DNA from 2 places in the Desulforamulus hydrothermalis Lam5 genome. Region 1 is predicted to be linked to the other one. Evidence: riboswitches for the same ligand, from Rfam matches in the RefSeq annotation. Region 1 holds a riboswitch; the other holds the start of a gene.
What was found. A riboswitch is a leader RNA that binds a small molecule or an ion and turns the genes downstream of it on or off. The one in region 1 is predicted to bind cyclic di-GMP.
Positions count from the first base shown of each region.

Region 2: another riboswitch for cyclic di-GMP. It lies ahead of DESHY_RS10285 (GspE/PulE family protein); the one in region 1 lies ahead of DESHY_RS05760 (HD-GYP domain-containing protein).

Region 1 is NZ_CAOS01000008.1:96,378-110,842, forward strand. Features, by position in the region: gene cbiB (adenosylcobinamide-phosphate synthase CbiB) at 1-263, opposite strand, end outside; gene DESHY_RS05695 (cobyric acid synthase) at 260-1,795, opposite strand; gene DESHY_RS05700 (precorrin-8X methylmutase) at 1,809-2,444, opposite strand; gene DESHY_RS05705 (sirohydrochlorin chelatase) at 2,441-2,812, opposite strand; gene cobK (precorrin-6A reductase) at 2,824-3,612, opposite strand; gene cobJ (precorrin-3B C(17)-methyltransferase) at 3,606-4,316, opposite strand; gene DESHY_RS05720 (cobalt-precorrin 5A hydrolase) at 4,301-5,383, opposite strand; gene cobM (precorrin-4 C(11)-methyltransferase) at 5,343-6,089, opposite strand; gene cbiT (precorrin-6Y C5,15-methyltransferase (decarboxylating) subunit CbiT) at 6,151-6,753, opposite strand; gene cbiE (precorrin-6y C5,15-methyltransferase (decarboxylating) subunit CbiE) at 6,746-7,372, opposite strand; gene cbiD (cobalt-precorrin-5B (C(1))-methyltransferase CbiD) at 7,351-8,454, opposite strand; gene DESHY_RS05745 (cobyrinic acid a,c-diamide synthase CobB) at 8,451-9,839, opposite strand; gene lgt (prolipoprotein diacylglyceryl transferase) at 10,038-10,790, shown strand; gene DESHY_RS05755 (helix-turn-helix domain-containing protein) at 10,835-11,161, opposite strand; cyclic di-GMP riboswitch class I at 11,232-11,315, shown strand; gene DESHY_RS05760 (HD-GYP domain-containing protein) at 11,362-11,943, shown strand; gene DESHY_RS05765 (EAL domain-containing protein) at 12,058-14,465, opposite strand, start outside.
Region 2 is NZ_CAOS01000013.1:39,468-53,932, reverse strand. Features, by position in the region: gene DESHY_RS10315 (IS607 family transposase) at 1-390, opposite strand, end outside; gene pilO (type 4a pilus biogenesis protein PilO) at 525-1,007, opposite strand; gene DESHY_RS10305 (PilN domain-containing protein) at 1,067-1,705, opposite strand; gene pilM (type IV pilus biogenesis protein PilM) at 1,709-2,671, opposite strand; gene DESHY_RS10295 (type II secretion system F family protein) at 2,754-3,962, opposite strand; gene DESHY_RS10290 (type IV pilus twitching motility protein PilT) at 3,994-5,076, opposite strand; gene DESHY_RS10285 (GspE/PulE family protein) at 5,078-6,754, opposite strand; cyclic di-GMP riboswitch class I at 6,832-6,916, opposite strand; gene DESHY_RS14745 (hypothetical protein) at 7,012-7,146, shown strand; gene DESHY_RS10280 (TldD/PmbA family protein) at 7,241-8,692, opposite strand; gene DESHY_RS10275 (type IV pilus inner membrane component PilO) at 8,834-9,577, opposite strand; gene DESHY_RS10270 (PilN domain-containing protein) at 9,552-10,247, opposite strand; gene pilM (pilus assembly protein PilM) at 10,240-11,307, opposite strand; gene DESHY_RS10260 (bactofilin family protein) at 11,325-12,800, opposite strand; gene DESHY_RS10255 (PilW family protein) at 12,804-13,439, opposite strand; gene DESHY_RS10250 (type IV pilus modification PilV family protein) at 13,403-13,849, opposite strand; gene DESHY_RS10245 (type II secretion system protein) at 13,859-14,386, opposite strand; gene DESHY_RS10240 (type II secretion system protein GspG) at 14,343-14,465, opposite strand, start outside.

The DNA.
Region 1 (14,465 bases):
AGGTGAACTGCCAGACCCAGCCAGGGATGCAGCAGGGAGGCCAAGCAAATCAAACCCTTGGTAACACCGTAGGCCAGTGCGCATAGGCTTATCACCAGCAGCACGCCGCCCAACCTTAATGCCCCGGGACTGCCGGCCAATCGGCGAATCAGCCGCTCACCCTTTTTAATCAAGGCGCCCATAAGCACCACCGGGTGGGGCAGCCGGCGGGGGTCGCCCACCAGCAGGTCAAGCAGTAGGGCTGCCAATACGAGCATGCTCATGCTTTTCTAGCTCCCAACCCCATAATCTCATAAATTTTTTTCATATCTAAATGTCGGCGCACCCAATCCGCCAGGCGGTTATACCGGTCTTCCCGGCATACCGGCAGCCGGTCGGCTGTCAAAGGCGCCAGGCCCTTGCGCTGTCGCAAGTAATTTACCCAGTCCAACAGCAGCTGAGGGTTATCAAACAAGCCGTGCAGGTGGGTACCGAAAACTTGTCCCCCACGGGCCACCGCCCCGTCCGCCAGGCAAACCGGACGGCCGGAACGGCCGGTTATCTGCAGCAAGGTCTGCGCACCCGGGCCCAGTACCACCTGTCCGGTATGAATTTCATAACCGGTCAGCGGGCCTTTGGTTTTCAGCCAGGTGAGTTCCGGGCAGCTTATTTCGGCGGTGCAGCGATGCACTTCTTTAACTGCCCCAAAGGTGGTTTCTATATCCAGCAGGCCCAGCCCCGGCACATGGCCCAGGCCGGCTTCGCTGCCCAGCGGGTCGTAAAGCATGCTGCCCATCATTTGGTAGCCGCCGCAGATGCCCACCAGCGGCATACCGTCCCGGACCAAGGCGATAATAGCTTGTTCCAGCCCTTGCTCCTTCAGGTACAGCATATCTGCCACAGTGTTTTTGGTTCCCGGAAGAATCACAGCGTCCGGCTGTCCCAGGCCTTCTGCCTGTGCCACAAAGCGCAGGGATACACCGGGCACCCGGCTTAACAGGTCAAAGTCGGTAAAATTTGAAATTCTTGGCAATTTAATAACAGCAATATCCAGCTCTCCCCCGGCCGGGGCGTGAGGCCCATTGGCCAGGGCAACCGAGTCTTCTTCAGCGATGCCATGATCATGCAGGTAAGGCACTACCCCCAGCACCGGCAAGCCGGTACGCCGTTCCAAAAAATCAAGGCCCGGCCGCAACAGTTCCAGGTCGCCGCGGAATTTATTGATAATAAACCCCGCCACTTTTTGACGCTCCAGGGGTTCCAAAAGTTCCAGGGTACCCACCAGCGAAGCAAAAACCCCCCCGCGATCTATGTCAGCGGCGAGGATTACCGGCGCTGCCGCCCAAAAGGCGGTACGCATGTTAACGATATCCCGGTCTTTTAAATTAACCTCGGCGGGACTGCCGGCTCCTTCAATCACCAGCACCTCATACTGCTGCCGCAGCTCCGCCAAACACTGCTGCACCAGGTCGGCTGCCCGGGGCAAAAAATGCTGCCGGTAATCCCGGGCGCTCATATCTGCCAGGGGCTTGCCCAGTACTACTACCTGGGCCTGCAAATCCTGCTTTGGTTTTAGCAAAATTGGGTTCATTTGCACAGTGGCAACTGCCCCGGCGGCCTCCGCCTGAGCTCCCTGGGCTCTGCCGATTTCACCGCCGTCCAGGGTGACGTAGCTGTTCAAAGCCATATTTTGGGCTTTAAAGGGTGCCACCCGGAAACCGTCTTGTTTAAAAATACGGCACAGGGCTGTACAAAGCAGACTCTTGCCCACGTGGGAAGATGTGCCTTGAATCATAATTGTTTTAGCCAGAGCCATGGGTTTTTCCTCCCTACCGGTCAAGATACAGCAGGGCATTAACGGCCGCCGCCGCCAGGGGACTGCCGCCCCTGGTTCCCCTGACAGTAATATAGGGAACCTCACCCTGCATTAACAGCTCTTTGGCTTCCGCCGCTCCCACAAACCCCACCGGCATGCCGATGATCAGGGCCGGCCGCAGCCCCCGGCGGATCATGCCCAGCAAAGCAAACAAAGCCGTGGGAGCATTACCAATGGCAACTATTTGGTTATTTAATTTTTCGCCAAATCTTTCCATGGCGACAGCCGCCCGGGTAATCCCTCTGGCTTTAGCCTCTGCCGCCACCGCCGGGTCGTGCACCGCACAATGCACCATGCCGCCCCGACGGCTGAGCTGTTTGCTGTTGATGCCGGCCACCAGCATGCTCACGTCGGTATAAATGTGGCATCCCCTTTGCAGGGCTGCCACCCCCGCTGCCACTGCCCGGGGATGAAAGCACACCTGTCCTGCCAAGGCCGGGTCGCCGCTGGTATGAATCAGCCGGCCCACTACCGCCTTTTCGCCCGGCGGCAACTGTAACGGCCGCAGAAATTCCTCCACTATGGACAGGCTGGTGCGTTCAATGTCAGCGGGTTGCCAGATCACATCGGGAAAAATATCTGTTATCATATTTCACTTCCTTGCTTCATACGTTCCAGAGCAATTTCCGCAATGCGGCGGTCAGCCCCCAGGTGAGGCGCCAAAACAAAAGTAATATGGGGATACTCTGCCTTGAGCTGTTGCAGCAAAGCCGGCAATTCATGCCGGATATGCCTGCCGACCACCAGCAGCAGAGGAATAACGGTAATTTTTTTAACGCCTGCCCGGTTCAGTTTCTCCACTGCCCGGGCCAGATCCGGTTGGCCGAATTGCAAAAAGCAGGTTTCGTAAAGGGCTGCCGGCCCGGCAGCCTTAATTTGCTCGGCAATGGCCGTAATCTCCCGGTTGGCCGCCGCCAGCCGGCTGCCGTGCCCCAGAATTATTATACCTTGCTGCATGAACATCCCCCTTATTGGTGGCCGGGCGGCCGCCCGGCCAAGTTATGAAGGCAATATTGCAGCACCTCGGCAGGGCTGTGCAGCACCAGGGGATAGGGCAGCAGCGGCCGCTGCCAAACCACCACCGGCAGGCCAACTGCCAGTGCGGCAGCAATCTTTTCCGGTACGCCGCCGGTATAGCCGCTGTCCTTGGTCAGCACCACTTCCGCCCGGTATTGCCGGTACAGGGCTTTATTTAACTCCACACTGCAGGGGCCCTGCAGGGCAATAATTTGATCGGGAGTTAAACCAATTTGCCGGCAGTGCCGGATAACTTCGCTGTCCGGCAGTACCCGGGCCACTACCCGGGCCCCTGCCGGGGCAGCGGCAGCCAGCAGGGAGGCCAGTGATTTGCTGCCCAGGGTAGAGAACAGTACCTTGCCCAGTTCCAGTGCCTGGCTGATGGTTGTGGTTAAATCCCGGGCCCGGTATACCAGAGGATGATCAGGCAACGCCGCCCCGGGCCTTTCCAGGCGCAGGTAGGCCACCCCGGCCGTCCGGGCTGCTGCCATGGCCGTACGGGAAGCCTGTTCAGCAAAGGGGTGGGTGGCATCCACCAGCAGCTGAACCCCCCGGCCAAGAATTGCCGCCAGGGCTGCTTCATCCAGGGGGCCGGTCAGGGTGCCGGTTAATCCTTGCTGCTGCAGCAGGCGGCAACCATAGTCGGTCACCGCTGTAGCGGTAACCGCAAATCCTGCCTGCTGCAGTAATAAAGCGGTTTCCCTTCCTTCCAGAGTGCCTGCCAGGACCAGGATCACCATTTATACCCCCGGGCTGTGACCATATAGTCACCCTGGATGCTGGTTTGGGCATTGCCAATGACCACTGTGGTCAACATGTCTATCTCATGGTTAAGCATTTCCCCCAGGGTGGTAAGAATTTTTTGTTCCTGGCCGCGCCGGGCCTGGCGTACAATACCCACCGGTGTAGCAGGCGGTTTATATTTAAGCATAATTTGCCGGGCTGTTTTAATATGATCCGGACGTCCGTGACTGCGGGGGTTGTACAACACCACCACAAAATCCCCGGCGGCAGCCGCCTCCAGCCGCCGCAACATGGTTTCCCAGGGGGTTAGCAAATCACTTAAGCTGATCACCGCAAAATCATTCATTAAGGGAGCCCCCAGGCTGGCCGCCGCCGCTGATGCAGCGGTAATGCCGGGAATTATCCGTACCGGCACGCGTCCCCCGGCTGCTTCAATGATCAAGCCGGCCATGCCGTAGATGCCCGGGTCGCCGCTGCTGACCACCGCCACGGTTTTCCCGGCAGCGGCCAGTTCCACCGCCTGCCGGGCCCGCTCCACTTCTCCCCGCATGGGGGTGGCCACCACTTGTTTGCCCTGCAACAAATCCGGTATTAAATCTAAATAAGTATGGTAGCCCACCACCACTTGGGCTGCCGCAATGGCGGCCAGGGCTTCCGGCGTAAAGCAATTGCGGTCGCCGGGGCCTAATCCCACCACCATAATTTGGCCTCCGCTATGGCCACGGTGACCGGGCCCAGCTTCTGTTTGGCCAGTTGCAGCCGCCCCGTACCGCCGGCTATCAAGGCTGCCGGTTCGCATACGCCACCAACTCCTATTCGTTCCTTCACAAACTCTGAAGGTGTATATTGTCCGTGCAATGCTTCTATTTGCTGCCGGGATACTTCTAACAGGGGCACCCTCAGGTATTGAGCCGCTTCCCTTAACCCCGGTTCCTGCATTTTCAAATCCACTGTGGCCAGCCCCCGCAGTGACAGTATGCTAAAGCCGGCCAAGCGGCAGGCTGTCTTAACCGCTTCTGTCACCTGCCGGCCGCTTACTCCTTTGCGGCAGCCCACACCAACCACCAGGTTGCGGGGCCTGAGCAGCAACCGGGGATCCCGGGCGGGCGGCACCGGTTTATTGGTTATGTACACCACCGGGCCCCTTACATCTGTCGGGCAACCCTCCAGGTAGGTAAAACCGCTCCGGTAACGGTGGGGCAGGGGCCAGCGGGAGCACAGGGTTACCTTTTCTCCCTCAGCCAGCAAGCGGTTAAACAGCTTGACGCGGCGGGCCGGGTAAATCTCACAGGCCAACTCTTGCGCCAGCATTTCCAGGGCCGGCACTCCCTGCACATCGGTGGCGGTAGTAATTACTGCCGTACCGCCCAAAAGCCCGGCCACTGTGTGGGCCAGGCGGTTAGCACCGCCCAGGTGGCCGGACAACAGGCTTACCGCAAACCGCCCCTGCTCATCCAGCACCACTACTGCCGGGTCGCTATGTTTGGATTGCAGCAGGGGCGCCAGGGTACGCACCACAATGCCGCAAGCCATGATAAATATGAGCCGGTTATGCCGGGTAAAAGCCTCGCCGGCCGCCTGCCGCCAGTGGTCAAAATACCGGGTGTCCGGCGGCAGGTGGTTGCTGTACAGCCTGCCGGGAAGATACAGTTGCGCTTGCCCCAGCAGTTTGCCCAGGGTGGCGGCCAGTTGAGCCCCCCCTTTGGTCAGGGCCAGAATGGCCACCTTATTCTCCCGCCCGGTAACCATGGGCAAACCCCGCATCATAAAGTAAAGAACTTCCCCGGGCCGCCAGGAACTCCCCGACCAGGATTAAGGCTGTCCGGGTAATGCCGGCTTCTTCCACCAGCCGGGCCAGTTGGCCCAGATTGCCGCGGATAATTCTCTCCTGGGGCCAGGTAACCCGTTCCACCACAGCCACCGGGGTTGTTGCCTCATAGCCCTGCAGCAGTTCCTGCTGCACCTGCTGAATCAGGCCCACCGACAAGAAGATGGCCAGAGAAGCCTTATGCCGGGCCAGGCTTGCCAGCGATTGCTCCGGCGGCACCGGTGTGCGGCCCGCCAGCCGGGTGATAATGACCGTTTGGGAGCCGCCGGGTACCGTATACTCCCTTTGTACCGCTGCAGCTGCCGCCAAAAAAGAACTGACACCCGGCACCACCCGGTAGGATATTCCCAACTGATCCAAGGCTGCCATTTGCTCGCCAATGGCGCCGTACAAAGCAGGATCCCCGGTGTGCAGGCGAACCACCAGCTTGCCTTGCCGGTAATGATGCACCATCAGGTCTACTATCTGCTGCAAAACCATGCCGGCACTGTCCGCCTTTACCGCATCCGGCCGGCAGCAGTCCAGCACCGGACGGGGCACTAATGAACCGGTATAAAGCACCAGGTCGGCCTGCTGCAGCAGCCGCTGGGCCTTCACCGTCAGCAGTTCCGGGTCGCCTGGCCCGGCCCCCACAAAATAAATCATACTGATCACCGCTTTAGTTAATTTTTAATGTCCTAGTTAACGACAGACGTACCCGGCCGGCTTAAACCGGCTTTTGGCCGCTGATGATGAGCACCGGGTTGTGTCCCTGCCACAGGTGTGACTCGCCCGCTTGCCGGGCCACTGCCACCGTAACGCTGACCGCTTCCGCCTGCTGGTAGCCCTGCTCGATCAGAAACCGCATGACCAGCGGGCCGGTTTCCAAAGTGACGGCAGTGGCTGCCAGCCAACCGCCGGGCTTTAATTTCCGGTGGGCCGCCTGTAAAATATCTGTTAAAGCCCCGTTACTGCCGCCGATAAAAATGCGGTCGGCGGCCGGCAGCTTGGCCATGGTAGCCGGCGCCCGGCCGGGTACCAGCTTCACGTTGGACAGGCCGAAACGGCGCACGTTGGTTTCCACCAGTTCATCAGCAGCGGCATCCTGCTCCAGGGCATACACCGTCCCCGGCTTAACCAGCCTGGCGCACTCCACCGTCACACTGCCGGTGCCTGCTCCCACATCATAAACCACCGCACCGGGAAAAAGCCGCAACTTGCCCAGCACAATCAGGCGGATTTCTTGTTTGGTCATGGCAATACCGCCGGCTCTTTTAAACAGGTGATCGGGCATGCCGGGCGTAATGTAGGGCCATTCTGTTTTAGACACCGATAACCACCACACAATTGAGAAATTTTTGCTCAGCTTTGGCTAAGGCAGACAAAGTTCCCCGATAAAGCAGCTCCGCCGGGTAAGACAGATTGCACCCCACCGACACCGGCAAGTCAGTGCAGCCTGCCGCCAGTAAGCGGGCAGCCAGGGTCTGGGGGGTATTATGGTTATCCGTTAACACGGCCACCGGCCAGCCGGCCTGGACAGCCGCCAGCAAGCGCCGGTCGTTTCTGCCGTGGCAGCTCAGCACCACCGCATCCTGCCAGGGTTGTTTTAAACGGGCAAACATCAGTTGCAGCGAACTGATGCCGGGAATGAATTCCAGGCTTGCGGCAGGAAAGCAATTCGCCAGGTAAGCGGCAAAGCTGTACAACCCGGTATCCCCTGACACCAGCACCGCCACTTGCTTTGTTTCATAGGAGCGGCGGATAAACGCAACCGCTTCCTCCAGGTCAGCTCCCAGGGCAAAAACTTCCTGATCGGGCCGGGCAAAGGCCTGCAGCAACCGCCGGGCACCCACTAAAACTTCTGCCTGCTGCAGGGCAGCAGCCCCGGCAGGGGTTAAATAATCCGGACTGCCCGGACCGGCACCGATTACTTTAATCCGTTTAGCCATCCCAATTGCCCCCCAATCTCCCTGGCTGCTGCATCATAACCCACGATCTCCCCGCTTAGAGCATACATAACAGTGCCCACCTTCAGCTGATCCTGCACATGCCGGGCAGCCCGCCGGCTGGCCTCAGCTGCCAGCCGGTGAAACACCGCCGTCAGGCCGGCTGACTTCAATATATCCACTGCTTCATCGGCAGTATTCATGTTCATCAAGGCAACTATAACATGGTGGGGCGCCCCCTGCAGGGCTGCCTGGGCGGTAATAATCTCACGCCGGGCATCCGCTGTTCGGCCCAAGGTATAAAAAATTCCGGCTGCCACTTTCACCAGCTTGCCCAGGTGTCCCAGCAGCAGCACCGCTTCCACCGGCCGGCGGGCACATTCCTCCAGCATGGTGCCGATAAAGTTGCTGGTTTCCACCACCGCTGCCGTTGGCAGCCCCATGGCTTCAGCTTTGTTCACGCCCAGCCGGCCCGGTGTAAGCACCAGTTGGCGGTATCCCAGCGCCACCGCCTGGTCAATCTGCGGCACCAGAGAACGGCGGTAAGCATCTTCCGACATGGGGCGCACAATACCGCCGGTACCCAGAATGGAAATGCCGCCCACAATGCCCAGCCGGGGGTTCATGGTTTGGGCTGCCACCGCCTCGCCGCCGGGCACACTGATGACCACCCGGGCGCCCTTGCGGGGCCCCAACACCTGCCGCACCTCTTGCTCAATCATCTGCCGGGGAACCGGGTTGATGGCCGCCTGCCCCAGCGGCACTGCCAATCCCGGCTTGGTAACCGTACCCACCCCGGGCCCGCCGGCAATAATAAGCCCGTTCTCATGCAAAGAAACTTCCGCCACAATGGTTAAGCCGTGGGTAACATCCGGGTCATCACCGGCATCTTTAATAACCTCGGCCCGGCAGCTTCCCTCTCCTATCTCTACCCTGCTAACCGGCAGAGTAAGGTTGCCGCCCCGGGGAAGGGAAATAGTAACCTGCCGGACCATGGTACCGTGCACCAGCGCCAAAGCAGCCGCTTTGGCCGCCGCTGCGGCACAGCTGCCGGTGGTATAGCCGTTCCGCAAGGCCGCTTTCATGGGGCACCTCTCTCCCGTTGTTTATATTTGGCGCAGGCAGCCAGCAAATGGTTGGCCGCTGCGGGGTTATACCTGAAATGAAGGTGGACATAAGAGGCCAGCAGATTATCCCGGGCATACCCTTCGCAGCGGCCCGCCGGCCCCCGGCCCCCGCTCAGCCGGTAAGCTGCCCGTTCCGCCGGCAGCGCTTCAAGGGCAGACCAGTGGAATTCGTGGCCTTTTAGCTGCCGGCCCGGCTCACCCAGCAGGCTGGGCGAATTTAAGGTAGCCGTGACATAGCCCAAAGCCGCCAGCCGGTTCTGCATTTTAGCCTCCGCCGGTACCAAGCCGACGCCTTCGTACCGTTCGCCGGCCACAGTAGAGATGCCGCGGCACAAATACATAAGGCCGCCGCACTCGGCGTATAGCGGCATGCCCCGGCGGGCTGCCCGGCGAATTTGTTCCTTCATGGCCCGGTTGGCGGACAACTGCGGTAAAAATTGTTCCGGGAAACCGCCGCCGATATAGATGCCATGAATATCACGCGGCAGCGTTGCATCATGCAGGGGGCTGAAAAAAAGCAGTTTAGCTCCCAGTTCGCTGAGAAAATCCAGGCTGTCCTGATAATAAAAATTAAAGGCTTCATCCCTGGCCACCGCCAATTGTACACCGGCAAAGGTTGGTTTGGGCGGCACCGCTTCCTCGCCGGTCAAATCCGGCGCCTGCCGGGCCAACCGCCACAGGGCGGCCAGATCAACTTGTTCTTCTATAATATCGGCCAATTGCTGCAGCATCTTGGGCAAATCATTGTTTTCAGTTGCCGGCAGCAAACCCAGGTGCCGCTGGGGCATGGTCAAGCTCTGCCGGTTGTCTGTCGCCCCCAGCAGCGGTATGCCCAGTTCCTGCATAATTTCACGCATATACTGCCGGTGCCGCTCACTGCTGACGCCGTTGGCAATAACACCGCCAATGGTGACTGCCGGGTCGAAGGTCCGGTAACCCTTAACCAGGGCTGCAGCGCTGCGGCCTAAGCCTTTGGCAGAAAAAACCAGCACCACCGGCGCCTTGATTATTTTGGCCACCTGGGCGGTACTGCCGGCCTCGCCCTGACCCCGGGCACCGTCAAACAAACCCATGACGCCCTCCACCACCGCCAGGTCAGCGGCCCGGCTTTGGCGCAGCAAAAGCTGCCGTACAGCCGCCGGCGAACCCATCCAACTGTCCAGGTTATGTGAAGTTTGGCCCGCTGCCGCCGTGTGCAAACCGGGGTCGATATAATCCGGCCCCACCTTAAAGGGCTGTACCCGGCAGCCCCGTCGCTTTAATGCAGCCAGCAAACCCAGGGTCAGGGTGGTTTTGCCCACCCCGCTGTGGGTGCCTGCAATAACGATTCTCGGTATCTGCATAATTGCTCCTGTTACTGCCTGTTTTATCCCCGCATGGGGTCAGAGAAATTATAGTATAATCAAACTGGGAAGACAAGGAAGAAAATAAACCTAACCGGCACCGGTTTGCCACACGCCGTAATAAATGATACTTATTCTTGGAAAACAGAAAAAAGCGGGGTAAAATAAGCTATAATCATTGCCAAAGGAGCTGCTGACATGACCTGGTTAGAAATTAGCCCGTACGTCTTTGTTTGGGGGCCCATCAGCATCCGCTGGTACGGCCTGTTGATGATGGCGGCGGTGCTGCTGGGTACCTGGCTGGCGCTGCGGGAAGCCCGCCGCCGGGGGATCAAAGAAGATCACATCATTGATTTGGTATTAATTGGCGCTCCCATCTCCTGGCTGGGAGCACGACTGTACTATGTGATTATGGAGTGGGACTATTACAGCCGCAACCTCTGGGAAATACCCCAGCTATGGCATGGCGGGCTGGCCATTCACGGCGGTTTGCTGACAGCTATCCTGTTCGGTTATATGTTTTGCCGCCTCAGGGGCTTAAGATTCCGGCTCATGGCCGACATTACAGCCCCCAGTTTTCCCCTGGGGCAAGCCATTGGCCGCTGGGGCAACTTTTTTAACCAGGAGGCCTACGGCTACCCCACCGACCTGCCCTGGGCCATGTATATTGCCGGCGCCTACCGCCACCCCACCTTTTTATATGAATCACTGTGGAACCTGCTGGTGTTTGTCATCTTAATGGTACGCCGGCGCAAGCAGGCGGCAGGGCAGCTGTTTATGCTCTACCTGGGCCTTTACTCTTTGGGCAGGTTTTTTATCGAAGGTTTCCGTACCGACAGCCTAATGCTCGGCCCTCTGCGGGCCGCCCAGGTTTTAAGCATCCTGCTTACGGCGGCGGCAGTTATCGGCTATGTCTACCTGGGACGCCGGCAAGCCGGGGACGGTTCATAAACGGACATATGAACCGTCCTTCGGAGACGGGCCTGTTGCCGGCTTTATTTGTTGATAACCTCCAAGTAAGCATCTAAAAATTTAATAATAAAAACTTTATGTTCTTCCCCCAGAGTTAGTATTTTTTCCAGGCGCTGGTTTATTTCCATATTATTTTTGGCTTCACCTTCTACAAACAAAAGGTGGGGGCTTATGTTAAAGGCTTTGGCTATTTTATCTATTACATCAAAACCCGGGTTTCTTTCGCCTCTTTCCAAATAGCCCCAAAAAGCCTCGGAGATGCCTACCAGGGCGGCAGCCTGCCTGCGTGAAAGGTTGTTGCGAAGCCGGACTTTTTTCAAGTTATGACCAAACTTTTTAGCTATCCCCACTAAAAATCCCCCAGAACATATAGTTAATTATTTGTTGAAAATCGCAACACCGTGTTGTATAATACCGGTAGTATCTTAAGGGCAAACCAATCGAAAGGTTGGGACGCAAAGCCATGGGTCTAAGGCGTCAGGCTATGACTGCCAGGCTGCGGAGGAATTAAATTTTGTCCCCTCCGGCTGTCAAGTTGGGAGGATTTTTTTTGTTCCTTGCTGTAAAAAGACTGTATATTAAACTGCCTAAAAATATTGCCCTTCATTCGAAAAGGGTGGCCATATTTTCATATATTCTTGCCAAGCAGATAAAATTATCTGCAGCAGATTGTCAAACTGTCTATTGGGGCGGCTTATTGCATGATATTGGCAAAAGCATGATCCACCCCGGTATACTTTATAAAAAAGAAAAATTAACCGAAGCCGAATTCGCCGAAATTAAACGTCATTGCCGGTACGGCGTGGATATTGTGAAAAATATCAAGGATGTTGAGCCTGTCATACCTATTATCCAATACCATCATGAACACTGGAACGGATCGGGCTATTATGGCCTGCAAAAACATCAGATACCTTTGGGGGCGCGTATAGTCAGCATAGCCGATGCCTTTGATGCCATGACATCATACCGGTCTTATCAAGCAACCCGTAAAAAAGAAGATGCCCTGGCAGAGATCATGAGGTGTTCCAATACCCAATTTGACCCTTGCCTGGTTAATCATTTTATTGAAGTTTATGCCTTATTTAACTGTTATCTGGATGATCATGTGAAATTCGTTAATTTCATTTAGTTGTCCGCATATATATTATAGTATAACTATTTTAAGCTAATCTTTGCACGAGATGCAAATTCTTAACTCCGAACCAATTAAAAACATCCCGTTACATTGAGGAACGGGATGTTTTCATTTGGTGGCTAAATCAGTCCCATTGGGTACCGGCCCAGGCTTGCCAATCAGGTAGCCCTGGGCACAGTCTATGTTAAGTTCTTTCAACTTGGCTAAATCTTGATCGTTTTCTACAAACTCCGCCACTGTCTTTTTGCCTAAGGTGTGAGCCACGGTTTGCATGGCCTGAACAAGCGCATAATGGGTATCATCCCGGTGCAGATTGCGGATAAAAGAACCGTCTATTTTTACATAATCTACCGGCAGAATTTTCAGATACGAAAAGGATGAAAAACCGATGCCAAAATCATCCAGGGAAAACCGGCAACCAATGTTTTTCAGCCTTTTAATCCAGTTGCCGGCCCTTCCCAGGTCTTTTACCGCAACTGTTTCGGTAATCTCAAAGCCCAGCCGCCAGGGTTCAATATGATTGGTATGAACGGTTTGTTCTATATAGGCCAATAATTTTTCATCCCCCAGACTGGCTCCCGATAAATTGATAAACAAACTCAAGTCCGGCCTGGCTGCCAGTACCTCCAGTGCTGATTTAACAACCCACCGGTCAATCCTGGGCATTAAACCAAAACGTTCAGCAACGGGAATAAATTTGCCCGGATAGATTAGCTCTCCCTTATCGTCCTGCATACGCAGCAGCACTTCATAGTGAATAATGTCCCTGCTGTTAATGGCAACCACCGGCTGGTAATGCAGAACAAAGCGATTTTCCTTGAGTGCTGCTTTTATTAATGTGATGATGCGGTTTGCCTCAGACAGAGAGTTTGCTTCATCCTCCGTACAGGATAAAAACACGATCCTGTTTCTGCCTGTTTCTTTAGCCCGGTAAAGAGCTGTATCGGCCAGGGCTAACAGCCGGTGAGGGGGTATGGCCCCGTCGATCATGGTTATGCCGATACTAAGGCTGATATTAAAGCAGTGTTTATATAAAACCAGACACAGCTCGTTTTCGTCCAGCAAAGACCTGATCTTTTCCGCCACGGCCAGGGCATCTGCCGCCGCAGCTCCGTCCAGTAACACAACAAATTCATCCCCACCCAGACGAGCTAACGTATCCTGGCTGCGCAGATTGCTGCTGAGCAGTTCGGCAATGGTTAGCAACAGTTTATCTCCCGCGTCATGTCCCAGGGTATCATTAACAAGTTTAAAGTTATCCAAATCAATAAGCAAAAGGGCACTTCCTTTACCCTGCTTTGCTTGAGCCACCGCCTGTTTAATTTTTTCTTCTAAGAACAACCGGTTAGGCAAGCCGGTTAAAGAGTCGTGGGTAGCCAGATAGCGCAGCTGTTTTTCAACTAACTTGCGATCAGTAATATCTCTGAGGGACTTTACGGCCCCCACCAGTTGGCCTTCGTTATTGTAAAGCGGACCGGCAGTAATTAACAGATAGGTGCCCTCCCCTTCGCCGTTAGGGGGTAAAAAAACTTCCTTGGACAATGTCTTTTCCGTAATTTTTACCAAACCATTTGCTTGGTTGGCATGGTTAAGGAATATCAAATCAACCAGCAGGGGTTGCTGTTGGTTGAGGTAAAAGGGCAGGACGGAGGCATAATTTTCTTTGCCGATAATATCTTCCTTGCGGACGCCGGTTATCTCTTCCATAGCCCTGTTCCAGGCAATGACTCTTTTGTCTTGGTTAATTACGAAGGTAGCATCGGGCAGGAATTCTATTATATCCAGCAACTGCTGGTGTTTGGCGCGCAGTTCTTCTTCAGCCTTTTTGCGCTCAATGCGCATCCTTTCAAAGGCTCTGGCTAAATAACCTATTTCATCTTGTGTCTTAACAGTTATTGCTGTGTCAAGTTCTCCTTGCGCCAACAGGTTAGCATAATTAACCAGTTCCCTAACCGGTCTGACCAGTGATTTAGTCAGCAGCCAAAAAATAACGGCAGTTAAAAAAAAATTAATAATCAGGGTTGACCAGAGGTTTTTAACAGAGTTTCGGAAAATATTGTCAACATACTGGTTGTTGGCTCCTACATACCAGATGCCGATATTCCTGCCTGCTTGATCTTTAATGGGTTTATAGGCCGTTTGGTATTTGATGCCCACAACTTCTGCTTCACCGTAAAATTCCCGACCTTGTTCCAGCACTACCTGCCCAACTTCTTTTGATACCTTGGTGCCGACAGCCCGGCTGCCGTTTCTTATGACATTGGTGGCAACACGGGTATCTCCCTGAAATATGGTACAGGTATTGCCTGTCAATTTTCCCACCATATCAACAATAGCAAAATTGTTGTTCATTATTTGCCGGCCTTTGTACAACTTGCCGTTTATTATTGCCCAGGGCCCCGGATATAAAGCGTCTAACAGTGCTTCCCCCAGCCGCAAATCACCCTTTACCTTCTCCAGGGCAGCCAGGTTGGCATTAACATGGGCCTGTTTGGTGATCCAGAACATATGCATAA
Region 2 (14,465 bases), on a different contig from region 1:
TAACCTATCCTTATAATTCACTACAATCCGTTCTAATTTATTTGATTGAACCAGATGCAGTAGTTCTTTAAGCCCTTTTTTGTTGTAGTTTAGACCACTGCCTATATCAGTGATAACCTTGAAGGAATATCCCTTGGCCGTACAATACTGTGATACGTTTTCTATCTGTCTTTGTAAATCTTCTTTTTGGTCGGAAGAGGATACCCTGCAGTAGGCTATAGTTAGTTTTGTATCGTGTTGCAAGGGCTTTATTTGGGATAATTCCTCTAAGGTATATCTCCTATGTCCTCCCTGTGTGCGAATAGGTTTGATCTTTCCTTCTTTCTCCCACCTCCGCATGGTTGATATTGATACTCCTAGTAGTTTTGCTGCTTCTTGAATTGTATACATAAACCCACCTCTTGCCATTATTATATAACGGTAGGTAGGTTATGCGAATATATTTAAGCAAACTTGACTAGTTATTAATCGCTGTTTTACAACCCCCTGACGGTTATTACTTGGCCTAAAGGCATGGTACTTTTTTAGTTGCCGCTCCCGGATACGGTATAAAAAACACCGGCGGTCAGCTCCACCCTCATCAGCGGCGCTTCCTGTCTGCCTTTGCCGATTTTTATTTCCTTAACTTTGACAGCCCGGGCACCTTGCTGCAGTTCCGCCAGAAAAGCCAGCAGGCCTTCATACTGTCCTTCCAGAACAATGGTTACCGGCATCTCCACATATTCCTTTTGGGGGAGGTAGTCGGCAAATTGCACCTGCAGCAATTGCAGGCCGGTGTCATTGGCCATGCCTTGCCATTCGTTAAGCAGCCCGCCTTCATCAGGCCGGTCGGGCAGCAGACCCTGCAGGGTTGACAATTGCTGTTGCAAGCGGGCCGCCTGGCCCTTGACCTGCACCAGGGCCTGCAGCCGCAGCCGGTCCTGCAGCAGGGCGTCCTGCTCGTCCGCCGCCTGCTGCCGCACCGCCAGCAGGGTGCTGAACCGGCTGTAAACCGGCCACAGCAGCACAATAAGAGCCGCGGCGACAATAAAAAGAGTAATTTTATCTTTAGATAAGGATTTCTCTGCTATGGCAAACCACCTGCCTCGGCTTGGCTTAAGGGAGTCTCCCGGCCGGCCGACAAAATTGCTTTAATCTCAAAGCGGCTGTAAGGACTCGCCGGGTCTGCTTGATCAATAAACCGGCAGCGGATGTCGGCCAAACCGGGAATTTGCTGCAGATCTGTTAACCAGCGGGCCACCGCCGCGTGGTTAAGGGCGTTGCCCCGGATTACCAATTCACCCTTTGAGGCGGCCGGCTGCCCGCCGGCTGCCGGGGCAGCCGCCGTACCGCCGGTTTGCTCTGCGGCCTGGAAATCCGTCAGCCAGACATCCGGCGGAATGGCCAGGCCGATGCCCTCTAAAATTTTATAATAATCCGGCGGTGTCCCCATGGCGGCGCGGTACAGGCCGTTCAGCCGGTTGGTCTGCGCCTGTAATTGTTCATAGGGCCGGTAAGCGGCCATTTCTGCCTGCAGGGCCTGTCGTTCAGCCTGCAGCCGGGCCAGCTCCTGCCGGGCCTGCAGCACAGCCAGGTGCAGCGCCGCATACACGCCCAGCAGAAAACACAAAACCACCAGGCCGGCCGCCAGGATTTTTTTCTGACGCCGCAAGCGCAGCCGCTGCTGTTGTATTTCCGGCGGCAACAGGTTGATTCTGATATCCATGGGTTAAGCCCCCAATCCCCGCAGAGCCAGACCGATGCATACGGCAAAGTCTGCTCCTGCCTCCCCTAAATGGACGCCGGTGGCCGGCAAAGATCGGCTGAGGTTTTGCAAAGGATCCAGCACGGTCACCGGCACCTCCAGTTCTTCCTGCAGCCGTTCCGGCAGTTGCTTCAGGCGGGCCCCGCGGCCGCTGAGCAGTACCGAGTTAACCGTGCTGGCATTGCCCTGGGCAAGGTAGTAGCTTACCGAGGAACGAATTTCATTGGCCAGGGTGACAAGCCAATCCCCGGCCGGCGGCCGGGACAGCAGCGCTGCTTCCTGCAGGGCAAGGCCGGCTTCGTCGGCATAAGTAATCAAAGAATGAGCAATTACTCTGGAAAACCTGGGCACCCCTTGGCTGACCAATTGAATGGTTGTTAATCCGTTGGCGATATCAACCAGCACCAGGGTATCCGAACGCTGGGCGGCCGACAGGGTGCGCAGCAGAGCCAGGTAGGAAATATCCAGTATCTCGGTCTGCAGGCCGGCAGCCTGCAGGGCCTGCAGGTTGCTTTGCACAATGTCCCGCCGGGAGGCCACCAGCAAAACTTCCAGTTCTGCGGCATTGGCTTTATTTACCTCGCCCAGCAAGGCGTAATCAAAAACCAGTTGGGAGAGGTTGACGGGGAAATACTGGCCGGCCTGGAAACGCAGGGCCTGGGCTAACTTTTTCTCCGGTATTTTCGGTAAGGTGGCAATGCGCATAAACACGTTTTGATTGCAAATCCCCAGCACCACATGCTGTTTGCTGATGCCACAGCGGGCCCAAAGCTCCCGCAGGGCCCCGGCAACCGCAGCCGCCTGTGCCACCACCCCTTCGGACACCGCCGGCAGCGGGATATCTGTTTGACCGGCCGCCGCCAGGAAGGCTGACCGGCCGCTGCCCTGCAGTTCCACCACCCGAATTACACCGGTATCTATTTCCACTCCGACAGCTCCCGGGCTTGCAAAAAATCCCATGTTTTCCCATTCAGCTCCGTATCTCAGTTTTATTGGACACCCCAAACACCTATCTGCCCACCGAGGTAACCACCGTAAAGATGGGCAGGTAGATGGCAATTACAATGGCGCCGATGATGAAACCCACAAAGATAAGCAGTAATGGCTCAATCAGGGCGGTTAGCCCCTTGGTGACGGTGGCCACTTCTTCTTCGTAAAAATCTGCCACCCGCCCCAGCAGGGCAGCCAGCTGGCCGGTTTCTTCACCCACCGCCACCATGTTAATAACCATGGGCGGGAAAAAGCCGCTTTTCTTAAGGGGAGCAGCAATGCTCCGGCCCTCCTGGATACCCGCCGCCACTTGTTTGACAGCCTCCGCCACCTGGCTGCTGCCGGCGGCCGGCCCGGCCGCGGCCAGGGCCTGCAGCACCGGAATGCCGCCGCCTAAAAGAGTTGCCAGGGTGCGGCAAAAGCGGGCAAGGGTGGCTTTTTTAAAGAGGTCGCCAAAGACCGGCAGGCGAAATTTTATCTTATCCCAGGCACGGCTGCCGGCGGGGCTGCCGATATACAGCCGCAGCCCCCCCATAACGGCCGCCAGCCCCAACAGGTAAAAATACCAGAACTGGCGTAGCGAATTGCTGAAACCAACCACCAGCCGGGTGGGCAAGGGCAGCGCCGCCTGCTGGGGGAAAAATCCGACAAATATCGGCACCACCCAGAACATCATGGCCAGCACAATAATTGCGGCAAATACAATGACCACCGACGGGTAAAAGGTGGCAGACCGGATGCTGTCCCGCAGGTATTTTTCTTTTTCCAGCTGCTGGGACAGCCGTTGGAGAATTTCATTTAAAGCCCCCCCCAGTTCGCCGGCTTTAATCATTTCTCTGTACATGCCGGAAAAAATGTCCGGGTAGCCCCCCAGGGCTTCCGAAAAGCTCATGCCGCCTTCCACCCGGCGGGCTATTTCCCCGGTGCAGCGGGCCAACCAGGCATTGCCGGTCTGCTCGCTGAGGGTATACAGGCAGCGGGTGAGGGGGATACCGGAAGCAAGCATGGCAGCCAGCTGGCGGCTGAAAAAAGCCAGTTCGCCCAGTTTTACTTTGTTGCGCTTTAAAAGGGAACCCCGCAGGGGGGAATCTTTGATTTCCTTTATCTCAACCGGGGCATACCCCATTTGGCTTAAACGGTCGGCAGCCGCTTGCGGGTTTTCCGCTGTCAGCCGGCCCTCCAGCAGATTGCCTGTTTTATCGATGGCCTGGTAGGCATATAACGGCATACTATCTACCTGCTTTTAATTAAATACTAAATTAAAAACCCCTGCTGATGGCGCGTTCCAGCTCCACCTTGTCCACACAGCGCTCCAGGGCCATGCTGCGGCTGATCCGGCCGGTCAGGCACAGGTTGGCCAGGGCTTGATCCATGGTCTGCATGCCGGCTGCCCGGGCTGTTTGCATGACGGTATACAGCTGGTGTTCCTTGCCTTCACGAATCAGGTTTCTCACGGCGGGCGTGCCAAGCAGCAGCTCCACCGCCGCCACCCTGCCCCGGCCGTCCGCCCGGGGAATTAACTGCTGGGCAATAATACCCTGCAGTGAATCGGCCAGCTGCTGCCTAATCTGGTCACGCATGCCGTCGGCAAACACATCCACAATACGGTGCACGGCCAGGGCGGCAGTCTGGGTATGCAGGGTGGAAAACACCAGGTGCCCGGTTTCCGCAGCGGTAAGGGCTATGGCAATGCTCTCCCGGTCACGCATTTCCCCTACCAATATAACGTCCGGGTCGTGGCGCAGCACATGCCTTAGGGCACTGGCGAAAGAATGGGTATCCACCCCCACCTCCCGCTGTTTAATAATGGATTTTTGATGGCTGTGCAAAAATTCAATGGGATTCTCAATGGTTACAATATGGCAGCTTCTTTCCCGGTTAATTGCGTCGATGATGGCTGCCAGGGTGGTTGATTTGCCGCTGCCGGTGGGCCCGGTAACCAGCACCAAACCCCGGGGCAGGCGGGCCAGCTCTTTCACCGACGGCGGCAACCCTAAATCCTCCAGGCGGGGAATCTGCATGGCAACTACCCGGAAGTTGGCAGCCAGCGTACCCCTTTGCCACATAATGTTGCCGCGAAAACGGCCGATGCCGGCAATTGAATAAGCAAAATCCAGTTCCAGGTCTTTTTCCAGCTGCTCCCGGTAGTGGGGCTGTAAAATGGGATAAATTAAATTTTGCACATCCTGGGGCAGCAAACAGGGCAGGTCGGCCATCCTGACCAGTTCGCCGAACACCCGAACCACCGGCGGCGTTCCGACGTTCAGGTGCAAATCCGAACCGTTCATCCGGACGGTGCGGGCCAGTATTTCATTGATGTGCGGTAAGGCTTGTTCGCTCATTTTAAACGACCACCCTCAACACTTCCTCCAGGGAAGTAATGCCTTGTTTCACCTTGAGCAAGCCGTCCTGGCGCAGGGTAACCATACCCTCGGCCAGGGCTGCTTGTTTAATTTCCCTGGCCGAGGCCCGGGCCAGGGTTAAACGCTGGATTGTATCGCTGACAAAAAGCAATTCATAAATGCCTGTCCGGCCCCGGTAGCCGGTATTGCTGCAGCGCATGCAGCCCCTGGGCCTATATAGGGTTACCCGGTTGCTCCCGGGGTCAATGGGAAAATCGGGTACATGGGCCAGGTCTTGCGGGGTCAGTTCAATCTTTTCCTTGCAGTGGCTGCATAAGATCCTGGCCAAACGCTGGGCCAGCACACACACCAGCGAAGAAGCCGTTAAGAAAGGTTCGATGCCCATCTCTGTTAACCGGCTGATGGCCCCCGGGGCATCGTTGGTATGCAGGGTAGAAAAGACCATGTGGCCGGTCATGGCAGATTCAATGGCAATTTTGGCTGTTTCATGGTCGCGAATTTCACCCACCATGATAACGTCAGGATCGCTGCGCAGTATGGAACGCAGCCCGGATGCAAAGGTAAGGCCGGCCTGCGGGTTAATTTGAATTTGGTTAATGCCTTCCATCCGGTATTCCACCGGGTCTTCCACGGTAATGACATTCTTGCTCACCCGGTCCACCGCATTCAGGCCGGCATACAGGGTGGTGCTTTTGCCGCTGCCGGTGGGGCCGGTGACCAGGATAAAACCATAAGGCAGTTTAATTGCTTCCCGGAAGCGTTCCAATACCGCCGGGGCCAGCCCCAGTTCCTCCAGGCTGATGCGGCGGGCCGAACTGTCCAGCAGCCGGAGGGTTAACCTTTCTCCGAAGCTGGCGGGCAGGGAAGCTACCCTTATATCAATGGATTTTCCTTCTATTTTTACGGACATGCGGCCGTCCTGGGGGATGCGCCGGTCGGCAATGTCCATATTAGCCATCACTTTAATGCGGGAAACCAGGGAAGCATGCATTTTCACAGGGGGCTCCATAATATCGTGCAGCACGCCGTCAATTCTGAAGCGAACCCGCATGCGTTTTTCATAGCGTTCGATATGCACGTCGCTGGCATTGGCACTGACCGCCTGGGTCAGGATCAGGTTGGCCAGCTGCACCGCCGGCTGGCCGGCATCTTCCGGTTCGGCTATTAATTCAGTGACCGGCGCCGCTTCTTCTTCTGTTTGGGTAAACTCCATGCTGCTGCGGCTGTATTTTTCAATGGCCACTTCCAGTTCACTGTCCGGCGCAAATACCGGTTTAATCTCGTAGCCGGCCAGCACCCGCAAATCATCAATGGCCATGATGTCGGTGGGCTTTTGCATAGCCACCACCAGCTTGCCTTCGGCAAATCCGATGGGCAGCGCCCGGTAACGCTTAACGGCTTCCAGCGGCAAGGCTGCCAGCGCCGCCGGGTCAAGGTTGTATTTTTCCAGGGACACAAAGGGTACCCCGGCATGCTTGGCAATTACCCCGGCTATATCGTCTTCCGAACAATAACCCAGCTGCACCAGGGCTTTACCCAGCACCAACGACTTGTCTTTATTTGATTTTTGATAGGCCAGGGCTTCCTCCAGCTGTTTCTGGGTGATAATTCCTTCGTTAACCAACCAGGTTCCTAAAAAACTGCGGGTTAGTTTCATTGCCATTACCCCTGTTTTAAGACGAAAATGAAAAAACCAAAACTCTAATTTACTTAGGTTTTGGACAGCTACATTCCTAAGGCAACCCGGCCGCCATAGACTAAGGTCCTTAGGCCCGTGGCTTTGCGTCCTCTTTTTTCAAAGAGTTTGCCTTTGTAATACGTGTGTTATATATTGCTTTGTTGGTAATTATTTTCGTCACACTATTTAAAATTCCTACTTTGCCTGATTACCCCGGGGTAAAAACTTTGTAAAAAATGCAAGTTCTGCCGCCAATTCGCTACGGTGGCCCTTGGGGTCGCCTCAAACGGGCTCTCCCGGCCAGAATCGGCTGGCGCCCGCATCCTGTGAGCACCACCCCAATGGCTCCTTTCGCACATCAAGTGCTGTGACCGGTGCTTCGACAAGTGGCTGGCAGGGGATCATAAAACCCCCTGACTTTTCTTTGTCTGCAATCAGAAACGGCCTTGCGGCCGTTTCGGTGTGCTATATTCTCCGTATTTTGCCATAACCGGCAGTAAACCGGCGGCTCAGCTGCTTGTCAGCAGACCCGTGAGCCGTCCCCCCCACGATTAATTCTTTGATAGCCATGGTTGGCTGGGCATCCGAAACCGGGGCACCCTGTCCGTCTTTGCCGCAGGTGCCGATGGTAAAGCCCAGGTCGGAGCCCACCCGTTCCACCATCCGCAAAACCTCCGGGCCGTTGCCGGTCAGGGTGGCGCCGCGCACCAGCGGGCCGATTTCGCCGTCTTGGATTAAGTAGCCTTCAGCCACATCAAAGACAAAATCCCCGGTGGTGGTATTTACCTGTCCGCCGCCCATTTTTTTCACCAGCAGGCCGCTTTTATAATCTTTAATGATTTTGTCCGGGTCTTCCTTGCCCGGGGCAATATAAGTGTTGGCCATACGGGGCAGGGGTTTGTGCTGGTAGGACTCCCGGCGCCCGTGACCGTTGGATTCCCGTTTTTCTTTGCCGGCAGTAAGGCGGTCGTAAAGATAATCTGTTAAAATACCCTTTTCAATCAGGGTTACTTTGCGGGAGGGAACCCCTTCATCGTCAAAACGGTAAGAACCGTAACGGTTGGGCAGGGTGGCATCATCAACAACCGTGATTAATTGGCTGGCCACCGGCTGGCCCTTTTTGCCGGCGTAAACCGACAGTTGTCTTTGTTCCAGGTCGGCCTCCAGGCCGTGGCCGCAGGCTTCGTGAACCATTGTCCCGCCGGCTTCCCCGGCCATCACCACCGGCATTTTGCCGGCCGGGGCCGGCAGGGCCGTGAGCATTTTAACCGCCCGGTGGGCCGCCGACCGGGCAAATTGTTCCGGATCGCAGTCGGCAAAAATTTCAAAGCCGGCATGACTGCCTATGGCATCATAGCCCGTTTGGATATTGCCGTTTTCCGCCGCCACCACATTTACCATCAGACGGGTGCGCACCCGCTCGTCTTCCACATAAGTTCCTTCACTGTTGGCAACGGTTACTTTTTGTACGGTATCGCCGTAACCCACAATAACCTGCTTTATTTTCTCACGGTCAACCGCCCGGGCGGCCTGCTCCACTCTTTTTACCAGCTCTACTTTAGCCTGGGTGGAAACATTCTCCGGGCGGGTTTTAATCCGGAAATCAACCAGCGGTTTAAGGGTGGTAAGATCCAGCTGCAAATCCTTTGGGCCGCCCTGGGCAGCGTGGCTGACAATCTTAGCCGCTGCCAGTAACCCCTGCTTGCTGGTGTCATTGGTGTAGGCATAGGCAGTGGCCTCGCCGGACAGCACCCGGATGCCCGCCCCGGCATCCAGGCCGGAATTAACCCGCTCAATGCGCCCGGCTTCCAGGCCAATGCCGGTGGTTTGTTTTTCTTCCAGAAAAATATCTGCAAAGTCGCCGCCGTTAGCTAAAGCAACACTAAGCACTTCTTTTAAATCATTTTTATCCAACAAATTCCTTCCCCCCACATCTAACCCAAATATTTAGACCTAGTTTCTGCCCCGGTAAGGCAATCTATACAATTATTGATAAATTCCACCATTATTTTATAGTATATGCCGGTTGTTGCCAATGAAACTGTTAAAATAAAGTTTTTAATTGCCTGGCTTGTTGACATCGGCAGGGAAGGAATTGAGGTTCTGCCGGGACGACAAGGGATAAGCCGCTTGAAAGGCATTGGCCCGGCCCACCGCCCCGTTGGTTGCGGTTTCTGCTGCCCGGTTGGGAGACGCCGGGGAACCGTTTGCAGTAAAGAAAACCACCTCAATTTCTGCCTGCACTTCACCATTTTGATACCATGCCGGTATCTCCGCAGCGGTTTCGGAAGAGCCGGACAGGCGGCCGCTGTCGCCCGGCCGGAGGTGGATACGGCGGATTTCAGCAGCCTGCGGCAAGTTTTCCAGCCTGTTTACATACTGTACTACCTGATTGTACGAACCGTCTATTTGCAGGGTAAAGGGTGTTTCTGACAGGTGTTGCCCGGCAGCAGCCGGCCAGGGTTTTATCCATTGCAATACCGCCCCTGCCTGACGGGCCTGGCGGCTTAATTCCACCAGCATGGCCCCTGTCTGTACATTGGTATTAAAAGACGGCCGCAGGGCGGCAAGTTTGTCTGTCATGGCTGCAGCCTGCCGCTGCCTGATTTTTTCTGCCGCCAGGATCTGCTTTGCCCGGGTAATTTCTTGTTGGACTTCGGTCAGTTGCCTTTGGTTATCCAGGTAAGTTTTTATTGGTTTTGCCAGACCCAACCGGTACAAACCGGTGCACAGGCACAGGACAACCAGGGCACTTACCAGCACCCTTTCTCCGGTGCTAAGGTTGAACAGTCGGCTTGTCATGCCGGGCACCCCCTTTAACCGCGGCGGTCAGTTCAAATTTAACAATGCCCTGCAACCTGTCGTAGCGGGCTTCGGTTAGTTGGATTGAGGCAAAATAAGGCAGCCTGCTTAATTGGTGCAGTAAAACACCCACCGACTCCATATCCCAGCAACTGCCGCAAATATACACCCGCCAGGAAACTGCCGCTGATCGGGACAGGTTAGCCGCCGGCGCCCCGGTGGTTCTGTCCGGGGCCGGCTGATTTCCTTGTGCGGCGGTGGCAGCCTCGGCCGGCGAGGCAGCCGGACCGCCGTGCCCCGGTAAACCGCCTGCCCTGTGAATTTCCAGGCGGTTTACCCAGGTATCGGCCGGCAAGGCCAAGGGTAAATCCTGCAGCAGGCGGTACCAGGTAAGCCGGTTGTGCAGCACCTGATACATCTGGTCGTATATGGCCTGCTGCTCCCTGAGAGAAGCCGTCAGCTTGTCTGTTGCCGCAACCCGGGGCTGCAGTTGGGCCAGTTCCTGCCGTGCCTGGGCCAATTGCCTGTGGCCGGCCGACAGCCGGCAATAAAAAAGCAAACAGCCGGCAAATAAAATAACGGCCACAGCGGCCCCCAACCAGAGATAATTAACCTTAATTTTATTGCCGGGGCACTGCAGACAGGGGGGAAGCAAATTTATTTTATACATGGTACCCCACCTCCCCCAGGATAAGCCCGAGAGCCACTGCATAGGCAGGATCATAGGCCCGGTCGGGCTTGTCTACCACGCTCTGCCAGCAAGCCGGCGGGCCCGCCGCTGTGGCAATGCCCCATTTTTGGCTTAGATAGCCGCCTAACCCCGGCAACCTGGAAGTAGCACCGGTAAGCAAGATTCTGCCCGGATAAGTTTGCTCCGGGGCAAGATGCTTGTAAATTTCCTTGGCCAGTTGGTCAATGCCCTCCCTTATATAAAAATCCAGTTGCCACTGAACCGCCGGGGCAGTTGACGCCGCTCCTTCACCCGAGGGCAGCCGGCCGCCTTCTTCTAATAACTGCCGGGCCTCTTGCCGGCTGATGCCGTAGCTTTGGGCAATTACTCCGGTAACAGTGTCACTGCCCACCGCCACCTGGCCGACCCAATTAATCCGCCCTCCTTGCACAAGCACCAGTTGGGCAGCAGCCACCCCTATATCAATGACAGCCAGCGGTTGCCGGTCTGCCTCCCTGCCAAATAACCGCCAGAGGCTGAAAGCCGGCAAATCAATGCCCACTACCCTGAGTCCGGCCATCAGAAAAACATGATAGTATTGCTCCACCACAGAGGTGGGGAGCGCCACCAGCAGCAGGCTGCTCAAGATCTGCCCGTTGTCAACTTGTTCAGCCAGCTTTACATAACGTACAGTCAAGTGGGCAGCGGGCAACCCCACCAGCTCTTGTGCTTCGTGGTTTATCCTTGCCTGCCACGCTTGTTTGGTCAGCTTAGGAAGTTTTAACAGCCGTGTTTTTACCTGCTGCACCGGCAGTGAAATAACCACCTGGCGGCTCGTCAGCCCGGCAGTGTGCATCAGGCGGCCAAGGGCCTCTGCCAGTTCCGCCTCGGCCTCCGGTGCCGGGCCTGCCGGCGGGGCCGGTACGCTGCCCAGGGCGGCCAGGTTGGGGACACCCCGGTTAATTTTCACTTCGACAGCTTTAATGCGGTGTGTACCAAGGTCAACAGCTGCCAGGCAGGGCTGCCGCCGGGTAAAAATTTGTTCAAGTAATCTTTTCACTTGGCACCTCTTACAGGTTAGTCTATGCGAAAGACCGGATATTTTTCCTGCCAGGATATAATGCTCAGGCGGGTGGTTACCCAGGCCGGGTGAATATTCTGAAAGTCAGGCCGGTAGGTTACGGTGGCCCGGTTGCAGGCCAGCTGCCGGGTAACCAGCAAACCCTGCAGGCGGGCCTGCTGGGCCAGAGATATCTTCTCCCGGCTATATAAGGCGGCGGCCACGTCAGCTCCCGGCTGCAGGCTGATTTCCCCGGCACTGATTAACAACAGCGAGTCGGCAGCCGGATCGTGGGCCTGCAGGAGGGCGCTGTCGGGTATGGTTATGGAACCGGCTGCCACCAGGGTAATATTCCCCTGATAACGGCCGGAGACGTTCAGATTGCCCTGGATGTAATAAATACCCGGCAGCAGGTCTTCCGCCCTGATTGTTTGATGGCCGGATAGGTAATAGTCACAGTGCCGGGCATACCAGGCAAGATCCAGCAGAGGAAAATCCGGGAAGGGGTAGCTGACCGCCTGGGGAGTAGCGGCATAGGCTTGACCAAAGTTATCCGAGACCATCGGGGTAACGGAGCCGGTGGCATAAATGCTGCCATCCCACCGGATAACCTGTCCCTGGTTGAGCGGCCGGCCCACATGCCCCTGCAGTACCGTTACATTGCCGCAGCTTCGTACAGGCCCGTCAATGATATCCCCGTTAATTAAAACATCGCCGCCGGACTTTAATTCTCCTGTATAAACAGCGCCGGCCTCAACAACGATCGGCCCCGTTGCCAGCAGTTGCGGGGCGGCCAAGTTAGCGGCGGGCCCCAATGTGCAGCCGCCTTTGATATAGATACCGTCATAAAACAGGCCGTCTGCACTAAAATCAGTGTCGGCCAGCACCACCAGCGGTGATTCGATGATGGCATTGATAAATTCGGCTGATTGCTGCACCAGCGTCCCGGGCAAATCATTGACCGGACGGGAAAACCGCACATTGGCCACCAGGGATCGTTTGGCGGTGGCATATTTGCCGGTTACCTCAAGCCTCACTGCATAACCCCCGGCGTCTGCCGCTGTTTTAGTAAGGCTGAGGGAGTGGATGGTGCCCGCCCCGGTAAATTGCGCCGGTTGCTGCGGGGTACCGTCAGACCGGCTGATCTCCAGCACAGCAAAGCTTTCATTAAACAAATTTAACAATGATTGCAGGCAGTTCTTGTCTGGGCCGGACAAACCGGCCAGCAAAGAGGTCAGTTGCTTTTTATCGTAAGTTTTGTTAATTTGCAAACTGTCCAGCAGTTTTACCCGGCTCTGCAATATGCTTAGGGTTTTTTCCAACGCCGCATCAGCCACATAGTAAGCCTGGGTTTCTTCCAGCGCAGCCTGCAGAGTCAGTTGATCTGTCCGGGTCAGAGTAAGGGCAGCGGTACATAAAAGGCTTAAAATCATTAACAAGGTTACTACCGGCAGCACAGCCTGACCCCGGCGGTTATTGATCAAATCTCGCACGCTTCACCAGTCCTTTGGTGACCTGAGCTGTACCGCCGATGTGAGCAGCGGTGGTCGGGTCAGCCGGCCTTTGCCTTCCAGCGTGATAATCACCATGGTTTTATAGGAATTGTCCGGCGTTTCCGCCGGCAGGTAGGTAAGTTTCAGTGATTGTATATTTCTGGCGACGGTATTCACCCCTTCGTTAGGGTGGTAAAGCGGTTCCCCCCGGTTGGGCACCTGGCCGTCAAAACCGCTGGGAATGTCGTATATTTTTCGCAGCAGGTCGCCGTCCTTGACATAATAAGCAATAATTTTATCCCGGGCATACAGGGTTGGCATGGCCGGGTTGCTGTCTGTCATGGGCTTGGGCATTCTGAACTTCAGTACATGGGTGTCGGTAGTGGTAGTTAACCAGCGGGCTTCCCGCAGTTCCCGTTCCAGCCGGTTCATGCCAATCCTCAGTTGACTGCGCACATCGCTTTCTTCACTGTACCTTAAATAGGAAGTAAGCCCCGTCATCAACAAGGCCGCCGCGGCATTAACCACCAGGGTCAGGATTACCGTAGCCACCAGCACTTCCACCAGGGTAAACCCCTGCTCTTGCAGCGGCTTGCCGGGACTTACCGTCTTGCTTTTGCCATGTACAAACTGAGGCATTTTTCTTGCCCCGCTTCCTGATAATAGATAGTTACCTGTACTGTTGCCCAAAGGCTGCTCCGATCCGGCCAGACCTGAAGGCGATAAGTAAAATCATTGTGGGGCCGGTCATCATTTTCTGTTAAATATTTACCGTCGATATAGGGTGGGCCAAATGTGAGAGGTTGCGGCGATATGACCGGGTTGTTCAAATAACCGGCGTTAAAATCACGCCAATACATGGCTTTGATTTCTTCAAGTTTTGCTTGGGCCAGGTGTTTTGCCAGCAGCCGGCGCTCAACCGCAATTTGCTGCCGCTTGTTATGGGCCAGCAGGGTCACTACCGGCAGTATAACCACAGTTATAATAAGCAGGCAAACCAACAGTTCCGTTAAAGTAAATCCTCGCCGGTTCAGGTTAACTGCTTTCATAAGCGTCTCCTATAGTGCTTCTATCCTTACTCTGCCGCTGAGTACCGCCACCCTGACCAGATAGATTTTACCCGAGCGGCGGTTCATTACCGTAATGGTGCCGGCCTGCACAGGATTACCCTGGATATTGAAGGTTAGGATTTGGGTTTCTCCGGATTGGCCGAAATTAGTGCTGACCAGACAAACGTAATAAGGGAATTTTTCTGTACGCAGTAATTTGGCTCCATGTCTGATAACATATTGTTGTCCGGTAGGGTAAAAGAATATTTCATAGCAAGCGGTGGTATCTTCCGTCTTAATGGCCAGCTGTTGCACATATTGAAGGTCAGCCACCAGTTTGTGGAGGGTGGTAACTGTTTGATAACGAGCCAGGGAACCGGTCAACAGAGGCATGGCAGCAGTTAACAGTAAAATGATGCAAAACAGTGATACCAGCATTTCCACCAGGGTAAAAGCCCGGTTAGCCCCGTTTGCCCCAGGGTGACAGACAGTATTATGAATTGTCTCGGGAGTGGGTGGTGGCTTCATTTGGCTCATAGGGACCGGTTCCTGTAATAACATCGTTAACGGTTTGGTCCGTAAAAATATTATCGGCCCGGCTGTCCGGGTTCGGCCC